Linked DNA regions of Mumia flava. The protein of the gene in region 1 interacts with the protein of each later gene in a pairwise test. Links are inferred from orthologs where the notes say so. Each region holds a gene or a part of one and is shown in the gene's direction. Other genes may lie near its edges.

Region 1 (8,988 bases):
CGACGGCGTCGCCCGCGCCGACGCCGCGGGCTGCGAGCCCGTGCGCCAGAGCGTTCGCCTGGCGATGGACCTCGCCGAAGGTCATCGACCCCCGCTCGTCGTGCAGGGCGATCCCGTGGTCGTTGCGGGCGGCGAGCGAGGCGTACCCGCCGGCGGGCCCGGTGCCCCAGGTCACGAGCGCCTTGCCGATCCGCGCCAGCGTCACCGGGCCGTACGGGCGGACGAGCCCGGTCGCGAGCAGGGAGGCGGCGCTGCGTCCGGCGACGCCGACGGCGTGGGTGCCGGGCCCGTGCAGTTCGTTGGTCATGTCAGCCCTCGAAGTCGGGTGCGGTCGATGCCCAGCATCGTAACCACGAGTGACACCATGAGGGACAGCACGACCCGAGAATCCGTCGCCCGACGCGTCAGCGCCGGTGCGTGGACAGCTTCGTCGCGCTCCAGTCGTCGCCGGCCGTCGCGGTCGTCGTCGTCGACAGCCCGGCGATCGGTGCCGCCTCGGCGATGTCGGCGTTGTCGACGTAGCCGGGCCGGCCGACCTTGGGGGTCAGCAGCCAGACGTTGCCCCCGTCGGCGAGGTCCTGGAGGGAGTCGACGAGGGCGTCGACCAGGTCGCCGTCACCGTCTCGCCACCACAGCACGACGCCGTCGACCACCTCGCCGGACTCGCCGTCGACCATCTCGCTGCCGATCCGGTCCTCGATCGCCTCGCGAAGGGTGTCGTCGGCGTCCTCGTCCCAGCCCAGCTCCTGGACGACCATGTCGGGCCCGAACCCGAGCCGCTCGCCCAGTCCTGGGCGGTCCGCGTCCTTCGCGGTCGCGCTCACCGATGCCTCCCTGATTCTTCCGTGCGTGTGTCGGTGCTCCCAGGCTCGCCTACGTGCTGCCTAGGCGCCACACACTAGCGCCAATGCACCCGTCGGGGCAGTCCGGCGCCCGTGATCGTTACCTGACCCGACCACGTCGCGAGACGACCGATCGCCTACTCGCGGGTAGGAAGGGTGGGTGCCAAGATGGAACGTGATCGGCCCACCACGCCGGTCCTGTTCGTACGTGCGCACCCCTGCACGCGATCCCGACGAAAGAAGGCTTCATCGTGGCCCAGTCATCGGAGCGGCCCCCCGTCATCCACGAGGGTCTCCCCTCGCAGCTGCCCGACATCGATCCCGACGAGACGACCGAGTGGCTCGAGTCGTTCGACGAGATGGTCGGCAGCCGGGGCCGAGGCCGCGCCCGGTACGTGATGCTGCGACTGCTCGAGCGGGCCCGCGAGCGCCAGGTCGGCGTCCCCGCGCTGACGAGCACCGACTACATCAACTCCATCCCGCCCGAGCGCGAGCCGTGGTTCCCCGGGGACGAGGACGTCGAGCGTCGCATCCGCGCCTACATCCGCTGGAACGCCGCCGTGATGGTCTCGCGCGCGAACCGCCCCGGTCTCGGGGTCGGCGGGCACATCGCGACGTACCAGTCGGCCGCCAGCCTGTACGAGGTCGGCTTCAACCACTTCTTCCGGGGCAAGGACGCCGACGACGGCGGCGACCAGATCTACATCCAGGGGCACGCGTCGCCGGGCATCTACGCTCGCGCGTTCCTCGAGGGCCGCCTGGAGGAGGACCAGCTCGACCGGTTCCGCCAGGAGGTCTCGCACGGCCCCGGGCAGGGCCTGTCGTCCTACCCGCACCCGCGCCTGATGCCGGACTTCTGGGAGTTCCCCACGGTCTCGATGGGCATCGGGGCCCTGAACTCCATCTACCAGGCCCGGTTCAACCGCTACCTGCACAACCGCGGCATCAAGGACACGAGCAACCAGCACGTCTGGGCCTTCCTCGGCGACGGCGAGATGGGCGAGCCCGAGTCGCTCGGCGCGATCGGCCTCGCCGCCCGCGAGGAGCTCGACAACCTCACGTTCGTGATCAACTGCAACCTCCAGCAGCTCGACGGGCCGGTCCGCGGCAACGGCAAGGTCATCCAGGAGCTGGAGTCGTACTTCCGCGGCGCCGGCTGGAACGTCATCAAGGTGATCTGGGGCCGCGAGTGGGACGACCTGCTCGCCCGCGACGTCGACGGCGTCCTGGTCAACCAGATGAACCGCACGCCGGACGGCCAGTTCCAGACGTACTCGATCGAGGAGGGCTCCTACACCCGGCAGCACTTCTTCGGTGCGGACCCGCGGCTGCTCAAGATGGTCGACCACCTCAGCGACGACCAGATCGCGCGCCTGCCGCGCGGCGGCCACGACTACCGCAAGGTGTACGGCGCGTTCAAGGCCGCGACCGAGCACACCGGGCAGCCGACGGTGATCCTCGCCCAGACCATCAAGGGCTGGACGATCGACGCGCTGGAGGGCCGCAACGCGACCCACCAGATGAAGAAGCTGACGAAGAACGACCTCAAGGTCTTCCGCGACCGGCTGCACCTGCCGATCAGCGACGCCGCGATCGACGACAACGACCTGCCGCCGTTCTACCACCCGGGCGCGGACTCCGACGAGATCCAGTACATGAAGGAGCGGCGCCGCCAGCTCGGCGGGTCGATCCCCCGCCGGCGGGTCGCGCCGACCTCGGTCGAGCTGCCCGGTGACAAGGCGTACGAGGAGCTGCGCGGCGGCTCGGGCAACCAGCCGATCGCGACGACGATGGCGTTCGTCCGCCTGCTGCGCAACCTGATGCGCGACAAGTCGATCGGCAAGCGGGTCGTGCCGATCGCGCCGGACGAGTTCCGCACGTTCGGGATGGACTCGATGTTCCCGACGGCGAAGGTCTACAACCCGCACGGCCAGTCCTACGAGTCGGTGGACCGCAAGATCCTGCTGGCCTACAAGGAGTCGGACTCCGGCCAGCTCCTGCACGAAGGCATCAGCGAGGCCGGGGCGGTCGCGTCGATGACCGCCGCCGGCACCGCGTACGCCACGCACGGCGAGCCGATGATCCCGGTCTACATCTTCTACTCGATGTTCGGCTTCCAGCGCACCGGCGACTGGCTGTGGGCGCTCGGCGACCAGCTCGGGCGCGGGTTCCTCGTCGGTGCCACCGCCGGGCGCACGACCCTGACCGGCGAGGGGCTGCAGCACGCCGACGGCCACTCGCCGCTGCTCGCACGGACGAACCCGGCGGCGGTGCACTACGACCCCGCGTACGGCTTCGAGATCAGCCACATCGTCGCCGACGGCATGCGGCGGATGTACGGCTCGACCGAGGAGCACCCGCACGGCGAGGACGTCTTCTACTACCTGACGGTCTACAACGAGCCGATCGTGCAGCCGGCCGAGCCCGAGGGTCTCGACGTGGACGGTCTCCTGAAGGGGATGTACCGCTACCGCGCGGCCGGCGAGGCGGCCGCCGACGCGCCCCGCGCTCAGGTGCTCGCCTCCGGTGTCGCGATGCCGTGGGCGGTCGAGGCGCAGCAGATCCTCGCCGACGAGTACGGCGTGGCGGTCGACGTGTGGTCCGTCACGTCGTGGAACGAGCTGGCGCGCGAGGCCGACGAGGTCGCGCGCGAGAACCTCAACGCGCCGGGGAGCGAGCCGAGGGTGCCGTACGTCACCCGGACCCTGTCGGACCAGCCGGGCCCGGTCGTCGCGGTCAGCGACTACATGCGTGCGGTGCCGGACCAGATCGCCCGCTGGGTGCCGGGGCACTGGATGTCGCTGGGCGCCGACGGCTACGGCTTCGCGGACACGCGCGCAGCCGCACGGCGGTTCTTCCAGATCGACACCGCGTCGATCGTGGTCGGGGTCCTCGAGTCGCTGGCCGCGACCGGCGAGGTGAAGCCCGAGACCGCCGCGGAGGCGTACCAGCGCTTCGAGCTCGACGACCCCCAGGCGGTGGCGGACGTGCCGCAGGAGGGCGCGGACGCCTGAGCGTCGGCGCATGATCACGGGGGACGCGGCGGCACGTCGGGGCGCGCCCCCGCGTCCTCTAGAATCGCCCGCATGGGTTCTGGCGACGACACGACGTCCGCCCCGAGCGTCGGCACGTCCGTGGCCACGCCGGAGGCTGACGCGAGCAAGGAGGCAGCGGCGATGACGCCGACGTGGGTCCGTGTGGTGCGCTGGCCGTACACGTTCCTCGTGGCCTTCTCCGTGCTCGTCGGGATCTTCACGATCTCGACCTCGGCGTCGCTGGACCTCCCGCTGCGGGACCCGGAGGGCTTCCTCGGTCCGGCGTACGTCCGGCTGCCGATGCTCGGCGTGCTCTTCATCGCCGGCGGCGTCCTCGTCCAGGCTCTGGTCCAGAACCGCAGCGTCCGCGGGCTGTTCTCGCGGGCCGTGACGATCGTGCGGACCGAGTGGACCTGGGGGCGTCTGGCGCACGCCGCGACCGGGCTGATCTGCTTCTACGTCTGCTACGTCTGCTACCGCAACCTCAAGAGCTTCCTCCCGGTGATCCGCGAGGACGTCCTCTACGACGCGGACCTGCTCAAGCTCGACCACTGGCTGTTCTTCGGGCACTACCCGGGCCTGCTGCTGCACGACCTCCTCGGCACCGGCGCCTCGGGCTTCGTGCTCTCGACGGTCTACACGTCGTACCTCATGCTCGTCCCGGTCTCGCTCGCCGCGGTCCTGGTCCTGAACCGCAACCTCTCCCTCGGGGCTTGGTACGCGACGGCGCTGAGCCTGAACTGGATCCTCGGCGTCGCCAGCTACTACCTCCTGCCGACCCTCGGGCCGGTCTTCGCCAACCCCTCGCTGTTCTACGACCTGCCGGCCGACTCCGGCGTCGCGAGCCTCCAGGAGTACCTCGCGGACAACGGGTACGAGGTCAGGCACGACCCGTGGTCCAGCGACGCGATCTACGGGATCGCCGGCTTCGCGTCGCTGCACGTGTCGGTCGTGCTCACGGCGTGCCTGTTCTTCCGCCGGATCGGCCTCAACCGCTGGCTGATGAACGTGCTGTGGGTCTACTTCGCCTGCACGGTGCTCGCGACGATCTACTTCGGCTGGCACTACGTCGTCGACGATCTCGGCGGTGCGGCGATCGCCTGGGCGTCGGTCGCGATCGGCGCGCTGGTCACGGGCAACCGCGGCTACCGTCGCCGCCGCGGACAGCTCGGGCGCGGCGACGCCGAGGTCGGCGCGACCACCGACGACGCGACCACCGACGACGCGACGACCTGACGTACGGGCCCGGACCCCTGCGTCAGCGGTCCGGCCGGCCCGTGCTCAGCCCGCCTGGGGCGCGGCGTCCTCGGCCTCGTCCTCGTCCTCGACGACGGCACCGTGGGCCTGCAGCGCCGAGCGCCACATCTTCTTGCGGTAGCGCACGGCCGGCTGCTGGTCGACGAACGAGCTGAGCACCTCCACGAACAGCTCGGGCTCGTCCTTGTGCGGGAAGTGGCCGGAGCGCGGGAAGATCTCGACCCGCGTGGGCCCGGCCTCGCGTCGGGCGAGCGTGGCGTGCCGCGCCGGGATCACGTCGTCGCACGCGCCCCACACGAGGCACAGCGGGACCGACTCCGCGAGGTAGGCGCGGTCGTGCATGGTGACCCGCTGTCCCCGCCAGTCGATCACGTGGCTCGTCACGGCACGGATCGCCGCCCGCGCCGCCGGGTCGCACAGCTGCGCGTAGACGTCGGCGACCTCGTCGAGGTCGCGGGTGTGCGGGATCCCGGTGCGCGACAGTCCGCGCAGCAGCCGCCGCAGCGGCGCCCGTACGGGCGGGACCGACAGCAGCCCGAGGCCCACGCCGGCGCCCGGCAGGGTGAGGGCCCGGATCAGCGGCGACACCTCCGGTCCGAGGCCGCCGGGTGCGACCAGGCACAACCGTTCGGTCTGCTTGGGGAACTGGTAGGCGAACTGCATCGCCACCCCTCCGCCCAGGCTGTGCCCGACGACGGTCGCGCGGTCGAGGTCGAGGCACGCGAGCAGATCACGCATCCCGTTCGCGTACCCACCGAGCGAGTAGTCCGCGCGGGGCTTGTCGGACGCGCCGTGACCGAGGAAGTCCGGCGCGAGCACGGTGTAGCGCTCGGCGAGCCGGCCCATCACCGGGAGCCAGGTCGAGGAGTCGCACCCGAGGCCGTGCAGCAGCAGGAGCACCGGACCGTCGCCCGCGAGACGGTACGCGCGCCGGTGGCCGTGGACGGTGACCCAGCGCGTCTCGAGGGCAGGGTCGGTCGCGCGCTCCATGGCGGCCCTCCTCATCCCCCCGGACGAGTCCTCAGGCGTCACGATACCGGTCGGCGAGCCTCGCGCACCCTAGTCTGGGCACGTGACCCAGACCGCACGAGCACGCTACGCGGCCGTCCTGGACCGCTCTCTGGGCGACCTCACGACCGCGGCGATCGCGCGGATGGACTCCGAGCTCGACTGGTTCTCCGAGCTCGACGCCGAGCAGCGCTCGTGGATCTCGATGATCGCGCACGCGGGCATCGCCCAGTGCTCGCAGTGGCTGCGCTCCCCCGGGCGCCCGCTGGACGTCTCCGAGCAGGTCTTCGGGGCCGCGCCGCGCACGCTGACCCGCGACGTCAGCCTGCAGCGGACCGTGGCGATGGTGCGGACGACGATCGAGGTGATCGAGAGCCGGATCGTCGACCTGTTCGGTCCGGAGGAGGCGGACGAGGCGGCTCGCGCGATGTCGGAGTACGCGCGGGAGGTCGCGTTCGCCACGGCCGAGGTCTACGCACGCGCGGCGGAGGCGCGCGGAGCGTGGGACGCCAGGCTGGAGGCGCTCGCCGTGGACGCGGTCGTCCGCGGTGAGACCGAGGACCTGGTCCGCTCCCGGGTCGCGGTGCTCGGGTGGGACGCGGGCGGTCCGGTGGTCGTGGTGGTGGGCGCGGCCCCGCAGGCTCCCGGGGTCGACGACGAGACGGTCGTCGAGCAGGTGCGGTCGTGCGCCGGGCGCTCCGGGCTGACCGCACTCACCTCCGTCCAGCTCGACCGCCTCGTCGTGCTGCTGGCCGGCGCCGACGAGCCGCGTGCCGCAGCGCTCGCGGTGGCGTCGGCCTTCGGCGACGGTCCGGTCGTGGTGGGTCCGCCGGTCGGCTCGGTCGCGCAGGCGCACCGGTCGTCGCGCGCCGCGGTGGCGGGGTACCGCGCGGCGGGCGGCTGGCCGGACGCTCCCCGGCCGGTGCTCGCCGACGAGCTGCTCGTCGAGCGGGCCCTGGCCGGCGACGGGCATGCCCGTCGCGAGCTCGTCGGTCAGGTGTACGAGCGGCTCCGTGCCGACGACCCCGTCGTGCTCGGCACCCTCGCTGCCTATCTGGAGGCCGGCTCGTCGGTCGAGGCCGCGGCCCGGCGCCAGTTCGTGCACCCCAACACGGTGCGCTACCGTCTGCGGAAGGTCCGCGAGACCACCCACTGGGATCCTCTGTCGGCTCGCGGCGCCTACACGCTGCGCGTCGCTCTGACGCTGGGGGGCCTCCTCGCGGCGGGCAACGGGACGGGAAACCCTCCGAACTTGGAGGATTCCTCCAAACGAACGCCGCGAAGTTGAGTGGCGCCGCCTTCGTCTGCCGCGATCACCCCAGGCACTCTTGAGACGTGCTCGTCGATGGTGACGACACCACCGGAGATTCCGTCCTACGCGGTTCGGGGGACTCGGCGGTTGCGGCACCACCGGAGCGTGGCGGCCGCAAGCGCGGTCGAACGGGGGTGGTCATCGCCGAGAGGCGGTGGCGAGTCACGCTGAGCACACGGTCCCGCCCGGGCGTTCGGGGGTCGCCCGTGGCGGGACCGGCGGCCGTGGTCCGGGGTTGATCCGGACCACGGCCGCATCCTTCCCTCTCGTGCTCCAGGAGAAGCCGCCGTGTCGCGTCAGGATGCGCTGCGCAGTGCCCTCGTCGATCTCGTCGCCCCGCTGGTCGCCATGCCGGACGGCGCTCTCGAGTCGGACCCGTCGATCTCCGACCCGTCGTTCGCCGACCCGTCGTTCGCCGACCTGGGCCTCGACGAGGTAGCGCTGGACCAGCTCGTCCTCGGGATCGAGGACCGTTTCGGGATCACGGTCTCAGCCGGTGACATCGGTCTGCTCAGCACGCTCGGCGACACCGCCGCGTACCTCGAGGGCCGCCTCCACGGCTGAGGTCCTCGTCACTCGACGTGAACCGTCACCGTGCGTTTGTCATGATGGATCGCGTCCGCAGACCGAGGAGGACGGATGGACCTGAGCCGCGACACGGTGACCGGTGAGCGCAACCGGTTCGCCCTCAAGGTCGTGCTCGGTCTGGTGATCGCCGGCGCGACGATCGGCCTGGCGACGGGCTTCCTCGGGGCGTCGGCGATCCGCGCCCTCGGCTTCTCCGCCGACGACGACCCCGCACCGGTCCAGCCCGCCGCGACCGACGACGCCGACGAGCCCTCCGACGAGCCCTCGCCGACGGACGAGCCCACCGCCGAGCCGACCACCGAGCCGACCACCGAGCCGGAGCCGGACGGCCAGAAGCCCAGGACCAGGTTCCAGGTCGAGCAGGACGCGGTCAGCGCGGGCGAGCGGATCGACCTGAGCGGCCGCGCCCCGAAGCTCGGTGCGGGCGAGACGCTCCAGATCCAGCGGCGCGAGGCGGCCTCCGGCTCGTGGTCGGACTTCCCGGTCACGGTGGAGACGCGCAAGGGCGGCCGGTTCTCGACGTGGATCGTGACGGGCCGCACCGGCACGTGGGAGTTCCGGGCCGCATCCGGGGACTTCAGCACGCCGACCGCGACGGTCACGATCAACTGACCCACCGACCGGCGACCGCCGTACGCCGGCAGGGCTCAGCCGACCTGGTTCAGCCAGCGGACCGGCGCGCCCTCGCCCGCGTGCCGGAACACCTCGAGCTCGTCGTCCCACCGTCGTCCCAGGAGCGCGTCGATCTCCTCGGCGAGCGAGCCCTCCCCGGCCGCTGCTCGTGCCGTCGCCGCTCGGAGCCGGTCCTCGTGCACGACGACGTCACCGTGCTGGCCGACGGCCGCGTGGAAGATCCCGAGCGAGGGAGTGTAGGAGTAGCGCGCGCCCTCGGTGGTCGCGGTGGGCTCCTCGGTGATCTCGAACCGGACCCGCTCCCACCCGCGCA
Region 2 (8,494 bases), on another replicon or contig:
GTCGGTCGGCAGCGACGGGACCTCAGCCACCCGTACGCGCGGGTGCGCCTGGGTGAACCCGCGCACCGTCCTGCGCTCGCGCGCGCAGATCCTGGCCTGCTCGACGTGGACGTCGAGAAGCGCGGCCACCACGTCGTCGTTCGCGCCCCGCCGCCGGCGCACGATCGCGGGGTCCTCCGGCTCTCTCGCATCGTCGCCACGGCCGTTCGCCTCGGCGTCAGGGGCCGGCTCGGAACCGTTCGTACGGCGGAGTACGCGCGCCGCCGCCAGCGCGTCGTCGGGGTCGAGGTCGGCGCGGGGCGTGGTCATCCGGTTCACGACGAGCCCCGCGAGCGGCATCCGGTCCTGGCTGAGCCGGTCCACGAAGTACGACGCCTCGCGCATCGCGTCGCGCTCCGGCGCCGCGATGACGAGGAACGCCGTCCCGGAGTCCTGGAGCAGCGCGAACGTCGCCTCCGCGCGCGCCCGGAACCCGCCGAACAGCGCGTCGAACGCCGAGACGAACGTCTGTACGTCACGCAGCACCTGAGCCCCGAGCACCTTCCCGAGCGCGGACGTGACCATCCCGAACCCCGCGGAGAAGAGCCGCGCCGGGCCACGCGCCGGCGCCAGCAGGAGTCGCAGCAGGCGTCCGTCCAGCAACGACGCGAGCCGCTCCGGGGCGTCCAGGAAGTCCAGCGCCGAGCGGGACGGCGGCGTGTCGACGACGATCAGGTCCCAGCGCGGGTGCTCGGCGTCGGCGATCGCCTCGGCGTGCAGCTGCCCGAGCTTCTCCATCGCCATGTACTCCTGCGTGCCGGCGAACGAGCTCGACAGCGCCTGGTAGAAGGGGTTCGCCAGGATCTGGGCGGCCTTCTGCGGTGACGCGTGCGCCTCGACGACCTCGTCGAACGTGCGCTTCATGTCGAGCATCATCGCGTCGAGCGATCCGCCGTCGGCGCCGACGCCGTCCACCGGACGCGGGGTGTTGTCGAGCTCGGTCAGGCCGAGCGACTGCGCGAGACGCCGCGCCGGGTCGATCGTGAGCACGCAGACCCGCCGCCCCTGCGAGGCCGCCCGCAGCGCCAGCGCCGCCGACGTCGTCGTCTTGCCGACGCCGCCCGAGCCGCAGCAGACCACGATCTCGAGCCCGGGGTCCGCGAGCAGCGCGTCGACGTCCAGCGGACCGCTCGCGCGACCGCCGGCCGTCCGCACGGTCGACGACGGGGTCACGGCAGGGCCTCCGCGAGCGTCTCGCCCAGCGACAGCAGCTGCGCGAGGTCGATCCCCTCGCTGACCGCCGGCAGCTCGACGACGGGCGCCCCCGCGTCGTCGAGCAACGCCCGCTGCGCGGCCTGGAGCCGCATCCGCTCGATCCGTTCGCGGCCCTCGTCCAGCAGCGCCTGGGCCTGTCCGCCGTCGAGGTCGAGACCGGCGCTCCGCAGCGTCCGGCGTACGCTCGCCGCGGTCAGGCCGCCGTTGCTGATCCGCTCGATCTCGTCGTCGTCGAAGACCGCGGGATGCACCTGGTTCACGATCAGGGTGCCGATCCGCAGCTCGGCCGCGGTCAGCTCGTCCACGGCGTCCAGCGTCTCCTGCACCGGCATCTCCTCCAGCAAGGTGACGAGGTGGACCCGCGTCCGGCGCGAGCGCATCAGCGTCATGATCGAGTCCGCCTGGCGATGGATCGGCCCGACCTTCGCGAGGCCCGCCACCTCCGCGTTGACGTTGAGGAACCGCGCGATCCGCCCCGTCGGCGGAGCGTCCAGCACGACGGCGTCGTAGACCGGGTCGCCGTCGTCGTCGCGCCGGCGCACCGCCTCGTACACCTTGCCGGTGAGCAGCACGTCGCGGACGCCGGGCGCGATCGTGGTCGCGAAGTCGATCACGCCGAAGCGGTCCAGCGCCTTGCCGGCACGCCCGAGGCGGTAGAACATCGCGAGGTACTCGAGCAGCGCCTCCTCCGCGTCGATCGCCAGCGCGTACACGGCGCCGTCGTCGAGCGCCGCGACCTGACGCTCCTCGTACGGAAGGGGCGCGACGTCGAAGATCTGAGCGATGCCCTGGCGTCCCTCCACCTCGCAGAGCAGCACCTTGCACCCCTGTGCGGCCAGGCCGACGGCGAGCGCGGCCGCGACGGTGCTCTTGCCCGTCCCGCCCTTGCCCGTCACGACGTGCATCCGGGTCTGCCCAGCCACGAACCCGAGCGTACGGGGTCGGGATACAGTCGACCCATGACCCAGTGGGAGTACCTGACGGCACCGGTCCTCGTGCACTCGACGAAGGCGATCCTCGACAACTTCGGCCGCGACGGCTGGGAGCTCGTGCAGATCGTGCCCGGGATGAACCCGGAGAACCTCGTCGCGTACTTCAAGCGCCCGATCCAGGACTCGTGATGCCGGCGCCGAGCGAGCGTCTCGCCGGGCTCGGCCTCGAGCTGCCCGACGTCGTCCCGCCGGTCGCCGCCTACCAGCCGGCCGTACGGACGGGCTCGTACGTCTACACCGCGGGCCAGCTGCCGATCCGCGACGGCGACCTGATCACGACCGGCAAGGTCGGGGCGGACGTCACCGTGGAGGAGGCAGCCGCGTGCGCCCGGCAGTGCGCCCTGAACGCTCTCGCGGCCGCCGCGTCGCAGTCCGGCGGGCTGGACCGGATCGCACGGATCGTGAAGGCCGTCGTGTTCGTGGCGAGCACCCCCGACTTCACGGGGCAGCCCGTGGTCGCCAACGGCGCCAGCGAGCTGCTCGGCGAGGTGTTCGACGACGCGGGCCTGCACGCCCGCAGCGCGGTGGGTGTCACCGTGCTGCCGCTCGACGCTCCGGTCGAGGTCGAGCTGGTGGTGGAGGTCGGCTGAGCCTCGAGGCCGGCCGAGCGTCGGTGCCGGTCGATGGGATAGACCTAGGGGCATGACGATGCGCGTCCCCCTGCCCACGTCCCTGCTCGAGCACGTCGGCCGTGACGTCGAGTCCGCCGCGCCCGCGCGCGACGCGGCGACCGTCGTCCTGCTCCGCGACGGGACCGACGGCGTCGAGGCGTACCTCCTGCGTCGGCAGCAGTCGATGCGCTTCGCCGCGGGGATGTACGTGTTTCCCGGAGGCGCGGTCGATCCGCGCGACTCCGACGCCGATCTCGCGTGGGCCGGGCCGGCGCCGGCGATCTGGGCGGAGCGCTTCGGCTGCTCCGAGGAGCTCGCGCGCGCCCTGGTCTGCGCGGCCGTCCGGGAGACGTTCGAGGAGGCGGGCGTGCTCCTCGCGGGCCCCGACGCCGGCTCCGTCGTCGACGACGCGAGCGCCCCCGACTGGCAAGCCGACCGGGCCGCGCTCGAGGCCCACGACATCTCGCTCGCGGAGGTGCTGACCCGGCGCTCGCTCGTCCTGCGGACGGACCTGCTGGCCGCGTGGACCCACTGGATCACGCCGACGTTCGAGCCGCGCCGCTTCGACACGCGGTTCTTCGTGGCGGTGCTTCCCGAGGGCCAACGCGTCGGCACGCTGCCCGGCGAGGCCGACCACGCCTCCTGGATGCCTCTGGGTGCGGCGCTCGCCTCGGTCGACGCCGGTGAGATGGGGATGCTTCCGCCGACCGCCGTGACGTGTCGCGACCTCGCGGGACTGGAGCACGCCGCCGAGGCGCTGACCGCCGCGGCCGACCGTACGATCGCTCCCGTCGTCCCGCGCCTCGTCGTGATCGACGGAAACCCCTACCTGGAGACGGAGCTGCCATGACTCCCCAGACCGCCGTCGCGTCGCACGGGACGCCGTCGCCGTGGGCAACGTTCGTACGCGAGGACAACCCGGGGCTGATGACGCTCGACGGGACCAACACCTGGGTGCTGCGACGGCCGGACGCACCCCCGGGGGCGCTGGCGGTCGTCGTCGACCCCGGCGAGCTCGACGAGGAGCACCTCGGGCGCGTGCTGTCGGTCGCGGCGCCGGTCGGACTCGTCCTGCTCACGCACCACCACCACGACCACACCGAGGGTGCCGAGCGCTTCGCCGAGCTGTCCGGTGCACCGGTGCGCGCTGTCGACCCGGCGCTGTGCCGCGGCGGCGGGGAGACCCTGACCGACGGCGAGACGGTGGAGGTGGACGGAGTCCGGCTCGAGGTGCTGGCCACCCCGGGCCACACCCGCGACTCCGTCTCGTTCCTGCTGCGCGACGACGCGTCCCTGCTGACCGGAGACACCGTCCTCGGACGCGGAACCACCGTGGTCGCCCACCCGGACGGCGCGCTGGGCCCGTACCTCGCCTCGCTGGCCGCGCTCCGCGCCGTGGTCGACACCCTCGGTGGGCCGGTCCGGCTGCTGCCGGGCCACGGACCGGTGCAGCCCGACGCCGGCGCCGTGCTGGACGCGTACGTCACGCACCGCGCCGAGCGTCTCGATCAGGTCCGCGCCGCGCTCGACGACGGCGCCCAGAGCGTGGAGGACGTGGTCAGGATCGTGTACGCCGACGTGGACGAAGCACTCTGGCCGGCGGCGTCGCGCTCCGTGGCCGCGCAGCTCGACTACCTGCGGGGCGACGAGCAGTAGCGCCGCGCAGTCTGCCCAGCCCACTGGGGAGACCCCCACCGGGCGCGGGAAACCATCAGGGCCTGGTGCGCAACTCCCCAGCCAGCTGGGGAGACCCCCACCTGGCGCGGGAAACCATCAGGGCCTGGTGCGCAACTCCCCAGCCAGCTGGGGAGACCCCCACCTGGCGCGGGAAACCATCAGGGCCCAGTGCGCAACTCCCCAGCCAACTGGGGAGACCCCCACCTGGCGCGGGAAACCATCAGGGCCCAGTGCGCAACTCCCCAGCCGGCTGGGCAGACTGTCACCCCCAGCCAACTGGGCAGACCGTCACCCGTCAGCTGCAGGGGCAGGGACAGCCCGTCACCCGCAGGGGCCTGCGGACCGGACGTCCGCGTCGGCGTGGCGGCGCCTCAGCGGGCGCGCTTGGAGAGGCGGTCCGGCTCGATGATGACGACCGAGCGGGGCTCGAGGCGCAGCCAGCCGCGCATGGCGAAGTCGGCGAGCGCCTTGTTCACCGTCTCGCGCGAGGCGCCGACGAGCTGGGCCAGCTCCTCCTGCGTCAGGTCGTGGTGCACGTGGATGCCGTCGTCGGCCTTGCGCCCGAAACGGTTCGAGAGGTCCATGAGCGCCTTCGCGACGCGCCCGGGGACGTCGGAGAACACCAGGTCGGCGACCACGTCGTTGGTCCGGCGCAGCCGCGAGGCGAGCTGGCCGAGCAGCGCGCGGGAGACGTTCGGGTGCTCCTCGAGCCACTTCGTCAGCTCGTCGTGGCCGAGGCTCTCGAGCTCGCACTCGGTGACGGCGGTGGCCGTCGCGGAGCGCGGACCCGGGTCGAACAGCGACAGCTCGCCGAACATCTGGCCGGGCCCGAGGATCGCGAGGAGGTTCTCGCGGCCGTCGGCGGAGCTGCGGCCGAGCTTGATCTTGCCGTCGGTCACGATGTAGAGACGGTCGCCCTCGTCCCCCTCGTGGAACAGCACCTCGCTGCGGCGGAGGTGGCCCGAGGTCATCTTCGAGCCCAGCGACTCCGCGGCCTCGTCGTCCAGCCCCGAGAAGAGCGGCGCCTGGCGCAGTACGTCGTTGTCCACGAGATCTCCTTGTCCCCGACGGAACGGCCGTCGTCCGACGGATGCAGTCATCCGTACGTCAGTGTCCCCCATTGTGTCAAAGGATCGCCAGCATGGCGCCGCTGCGCGTGGCGACCTCGCCGCGATGCTGGACGTCGGCGCTCCTGCGTAGGCTGGCAACGTGCCGAAGCCCGCCCCCGCCGCGCGCCGCCCAGCGAAGAAGCAGCCCGCGAAGAAGAAGCTGCCCGAGGTCCCCGATCCGCCGACCTCGCTGGTCCGCCGGGCACGCAAGATCGACAGGGTCCTGGCCGAGACCTACCCTGACGCCACGATCGAGCTCGACTTCGACGACCCGTTCCAGCTGCTGGTCGTCACGGTGCTCTCGGCGCAGACCACCGACCGCAGGGTCAACGGCGTGCGTCCGACGTTGTTCGGGCGGTTCCCCGACGCGCGTGCGCTCGCGGAGGCGGACCAGAGCGAGGTCGAGGAGATCATCAAGCCGACCGGCTTCTTCCGCGCGAAGGCCGAGCGGATCATCGCGCTGGCGACTGCCCTGGTGGACGACTTCGGGGGCGAGGTCCCGCCGCGGATGGACGACCTCGTGACGCTGCCCGGTGTCGGGCGCAAGACCGCCAACGTCGTGCTCGGCAACGGCTTCGGCATCCCGGGCTTCCCGGTCGACACCCATGTCCAGCGGCTGTCGCGCCGGCTCGACCTGCTCGACGCGACCACGGCGAAGGATCCCGTACGGGCCGAGATGGCCCTCAACCGTCTGGTCGCGAAGAAGGACTGGACCGCGGCGTCGCAGCACCTGATCTGGCACGGCCGGCGCTGCTGCCACGCGACGAAGCCTGCCTGCGGAGCCTGCTCGATCGCCCGGTGGTGCCCGTCCTTCGGGGAGGGCCCGACCGACCCGGAGGTCGCGGCCAGGCTCCTGCGGACCGAGGGGCGGGCGTGAGCCGCTCGACCCTCGTCGCGGTGCTGCTCGGCGCCGTGGTCGTCCTCGCGGCGTGTGGCGGCGAGGATCTCAGCCCCGCCGATGCGCCGGAAGCCTCAGGAAGCGCCGCGAGCGTCGACGCGGACGCCGCCGAGCTCGCCGCGGCGAAGGCCGACGCGGGGATCGAGCCCTGCCCGCGGACGAGCAAGCGGGGGGCTGTGCCGGACGGCCTTCCGGCTGTCGTGCTCGAGTGTCTCGGTGGTGGCGCCCCGGTCAACCTCGCCGGCCTCCCGGGCACGCCGACGGTGATCAACCTCTGGGCCAGCTGGTGCGGGCCGTGCCGCGACGAGCTGCCCGAGCTCGCCCGGCTGCACACCGAGGCCGGCGGGCAGGTCGCGGTGCTGGGCGTCGACTACCGCGATCCCGACCCGCTCGGCGCCATTGCCCTGGCGGCCGACAGCGGGGTGACGTACCCGCTGGTCAGCGACCCCGACGAGGCCGTGCGCGACGCGCTCGGCGTGATCGGCCTTCCGCAGACCGTGTTCGTGGACGCGTCGGGCACAATCGTCGCAACGGAGCGCCGTCCGGTCACCGACTACGACGACCTCGTCGGCCTCGTCGACGAGCATCTCGGGGTCGACCTCCGATGAGCGGCACGCGGAGCACGAGAGGACCGTCGATGACCCACGAGCCCGAGCTGGTCGGCCACCAGGCGCTGCCCTCGTGGCTGCGGCCGGTGGCCGAGGCGGGGTCCGCGATCGACAGTCCGCGCTTCCTCTCCCCGTCGATGCCCGAGGCCCCGACGGACGCTCGTCCCGCGGCGGTGCTCCTGCTGTTCGGTGAGGGCGAGGCCGGTCCGGACGTGCTGCTCACCGAGCGCGCGCACACCCTGCGGTCGCACGCAGGCCAGATCGCGTTCCCCGGAGGTGCGACCGACCCGACCGACGCCGGTCCGATCACCACCGCGCTGCGCGAGGCCGAGGAGGAGGTCGGGCTCGACGCCGACGGCGTGGACGTGTTCGCGACGCTGCCGCGGCTCTGGCTCCCCCCGAGCAACTTCGCCGTCACCCCGGTCCTCGGCTGGTGGCGCGACCCGGTCCCGGTCGGACCGGTCGACACCGTCGAGGTGGCGTCGGTGTTCCGCACACCGCTGGACCACCTGATGGATCCACGCAACCGCTTCACCGTCACCCACCCGTCGGGCTTCCGCGGGCCGGGTTTCGACGTCGCTCACGGCCTGACTCTGTGGGGCTTCACGGCGGGTGTGATCGCACGGCTGCTCGCCCGGGCCGGCTGGGAGCGCCCGTGGGACACCGAGCGCCTGCGCCCGTACCCTCAGCCGCGCACGGACCCGGTGATCGAGGAGATGGAGGCCGACGTCGCGCGGTCGCAGCGACGAGGCGACAGGTGAACCTCGTCGACGTCGCGATCCTCCTGGTCGTCGTGGCGTACGCCGCGGTGGGTTACTGGCGCGGCTTCGTCGCCGGGTTCGCCGGTGTCCTCGGGCTGCTCGTGGGCGGGTCCGTCGGGCTGGTCCTGGTCCCGCTTCTCCTCGGCGGGCTCGAGAGCGGGCTGGGTCGCTCGCTGCTGGCGCTCATGGTCGTGCTCGTGCTGGCGTCGTCCGGGCAGGCGATCGGCTCGCACTTCGGGGGAGGTCTCCGCGACCGCCTGACCACTCCCGCAGCCCGGGCTGCGGACGCGGCCGGCGGGGTCGCGCTCAGCGTCGCCGCCGTCCTGGTGCTCTGCTGGGCGCTGGGATACGCCGTGTCCGGGGCGCAGATCCCGGGAGCGTCGTCGTCGGTGCGTGGCTCGAAGATCCTCGCGACGATCGACGGCGTCATGCCGGACCCCGCCCGGGAGGCGCTGCACTCGTTCGACGGGATCGTCGACTCCACGCTCTTCCCGCGTTATCTCGACCCGTTCGCGCCCGAGACGATCGAGCCCGCGGCCGCGCCCGACCCCGAGGTGCTGAAGCAGCCCGGGGTCCGCAAGGCC

The links.
Region 2: the proteins of aceE (region 1) and nth interact in binary tests that used the Escherichia coli proteins (3 or more experiments, as listed by UniProt). The link is inferred for Mumia flava from one-to-one orthologs.

Annotation. Positions count from the first base shown.
Region 1 is NZ_PGEZ01000002.1:506,418-515,405, forward strand. What follows is about bases 695-4,056. They hold aceE (pyruvate dehydrogenase (acetyl-transferring), homodimeric type), read left to right. Parts: upstream 695-1,093; coding sequence 1,094-3,856; downstream 3,857-4,056. Other genes in these bases: CLV56_RS16490 (DUF3052 domain-containing protein), read right to left, coding at 695-824; CLV56_RS16500 (phosphatase PAP2 family protein), read left to right, coding at 3,929-4,056. In the rest of the region: CLV56_RS16485 (AMP-binding protein), read right to left, coding at 1-307; more of CLV56_RS16490, read right to left, coding at 405-694; more of CLV56_RS16500, read left to right, coding at 4,057-5,113; CLV56_RS16505 (alpha/beta fold hydrolase), read right to left, coding at 5,159-6,124; CLV56_RS16510 (PucR family transcriptional regulator), read left to right, coding at 6,207-7,430; CLV56_RS16515 (acyl carrier protein), read left to right, coding at 7,743-8,018; CLV56_RS16520 (hypothetical protein), read left to right, coding at 8,094-8,654; CLV56_RS16525 (DUF3145 domain-containing protein), read right to left, coding at 8,690-8,988. UniProt on the Escherichia coli protein: Component of the pyruvate dehydrogenase (PDH) complex, that catalyzes the overall conversion of pyruvate to acetyl-CoA and CO(2).
Region 2 is NZ_PGEZ01000001.1:1,686,341-1,694,834, reverse strand. The notes cover bases 4,764-7,631. They hold nth (endonuclease III), read left to right. Parts: upstream 4,764-5,743; coding sequence 5,744-6,520; downstream 6,521-7,631. Other genes in these bases: CLV56_RS08010 (NUDIX hydrolase), read left to right, coding at 7,179-7,631; CLV56_RS08015 (TlpA family protein disulfide reductase), read left to right, coding at 6,517-7,149; CLV56_RS08025 (Crp/Fnr family transcriptional regulator), read right to left, coding at 4,906-5,583. In the rest of the region: bagB (ArsA family ATPase), read right to left, coding at 1-1,212; ATPase BagA, read right to left, coding at 1,209-2,177; Sp36 family protein, read left to right, coding at 2,214-2,375; CLV56_RS08040 (RidA family protein), read left to right, coding at 2,375-2,836; CLV56_RS08035 (NUDIX hydrolase), read left to right, coding at 2,895-3,707; CLV56_RS08030 (MBL fold metallo-hydrolase), read left to right, coding at 3,704-4,513; more of CLV56_RS08010, read left to right, coding at 7,632-7,910; CLV56_RS08005 (MarP family serine protease), read left to right, coding at 7,907-8,494. UniProt on the Escherichia coli protein: DNA repair enzyme that has both DNA N-glycosylase activity and AP-lyase activity. The DNA N-glycosylase activity releases various damaged pyrimidines from DNA by cleaving the N-glycosidic bond, leaving an AP (apurinic/apyrimidinic) site.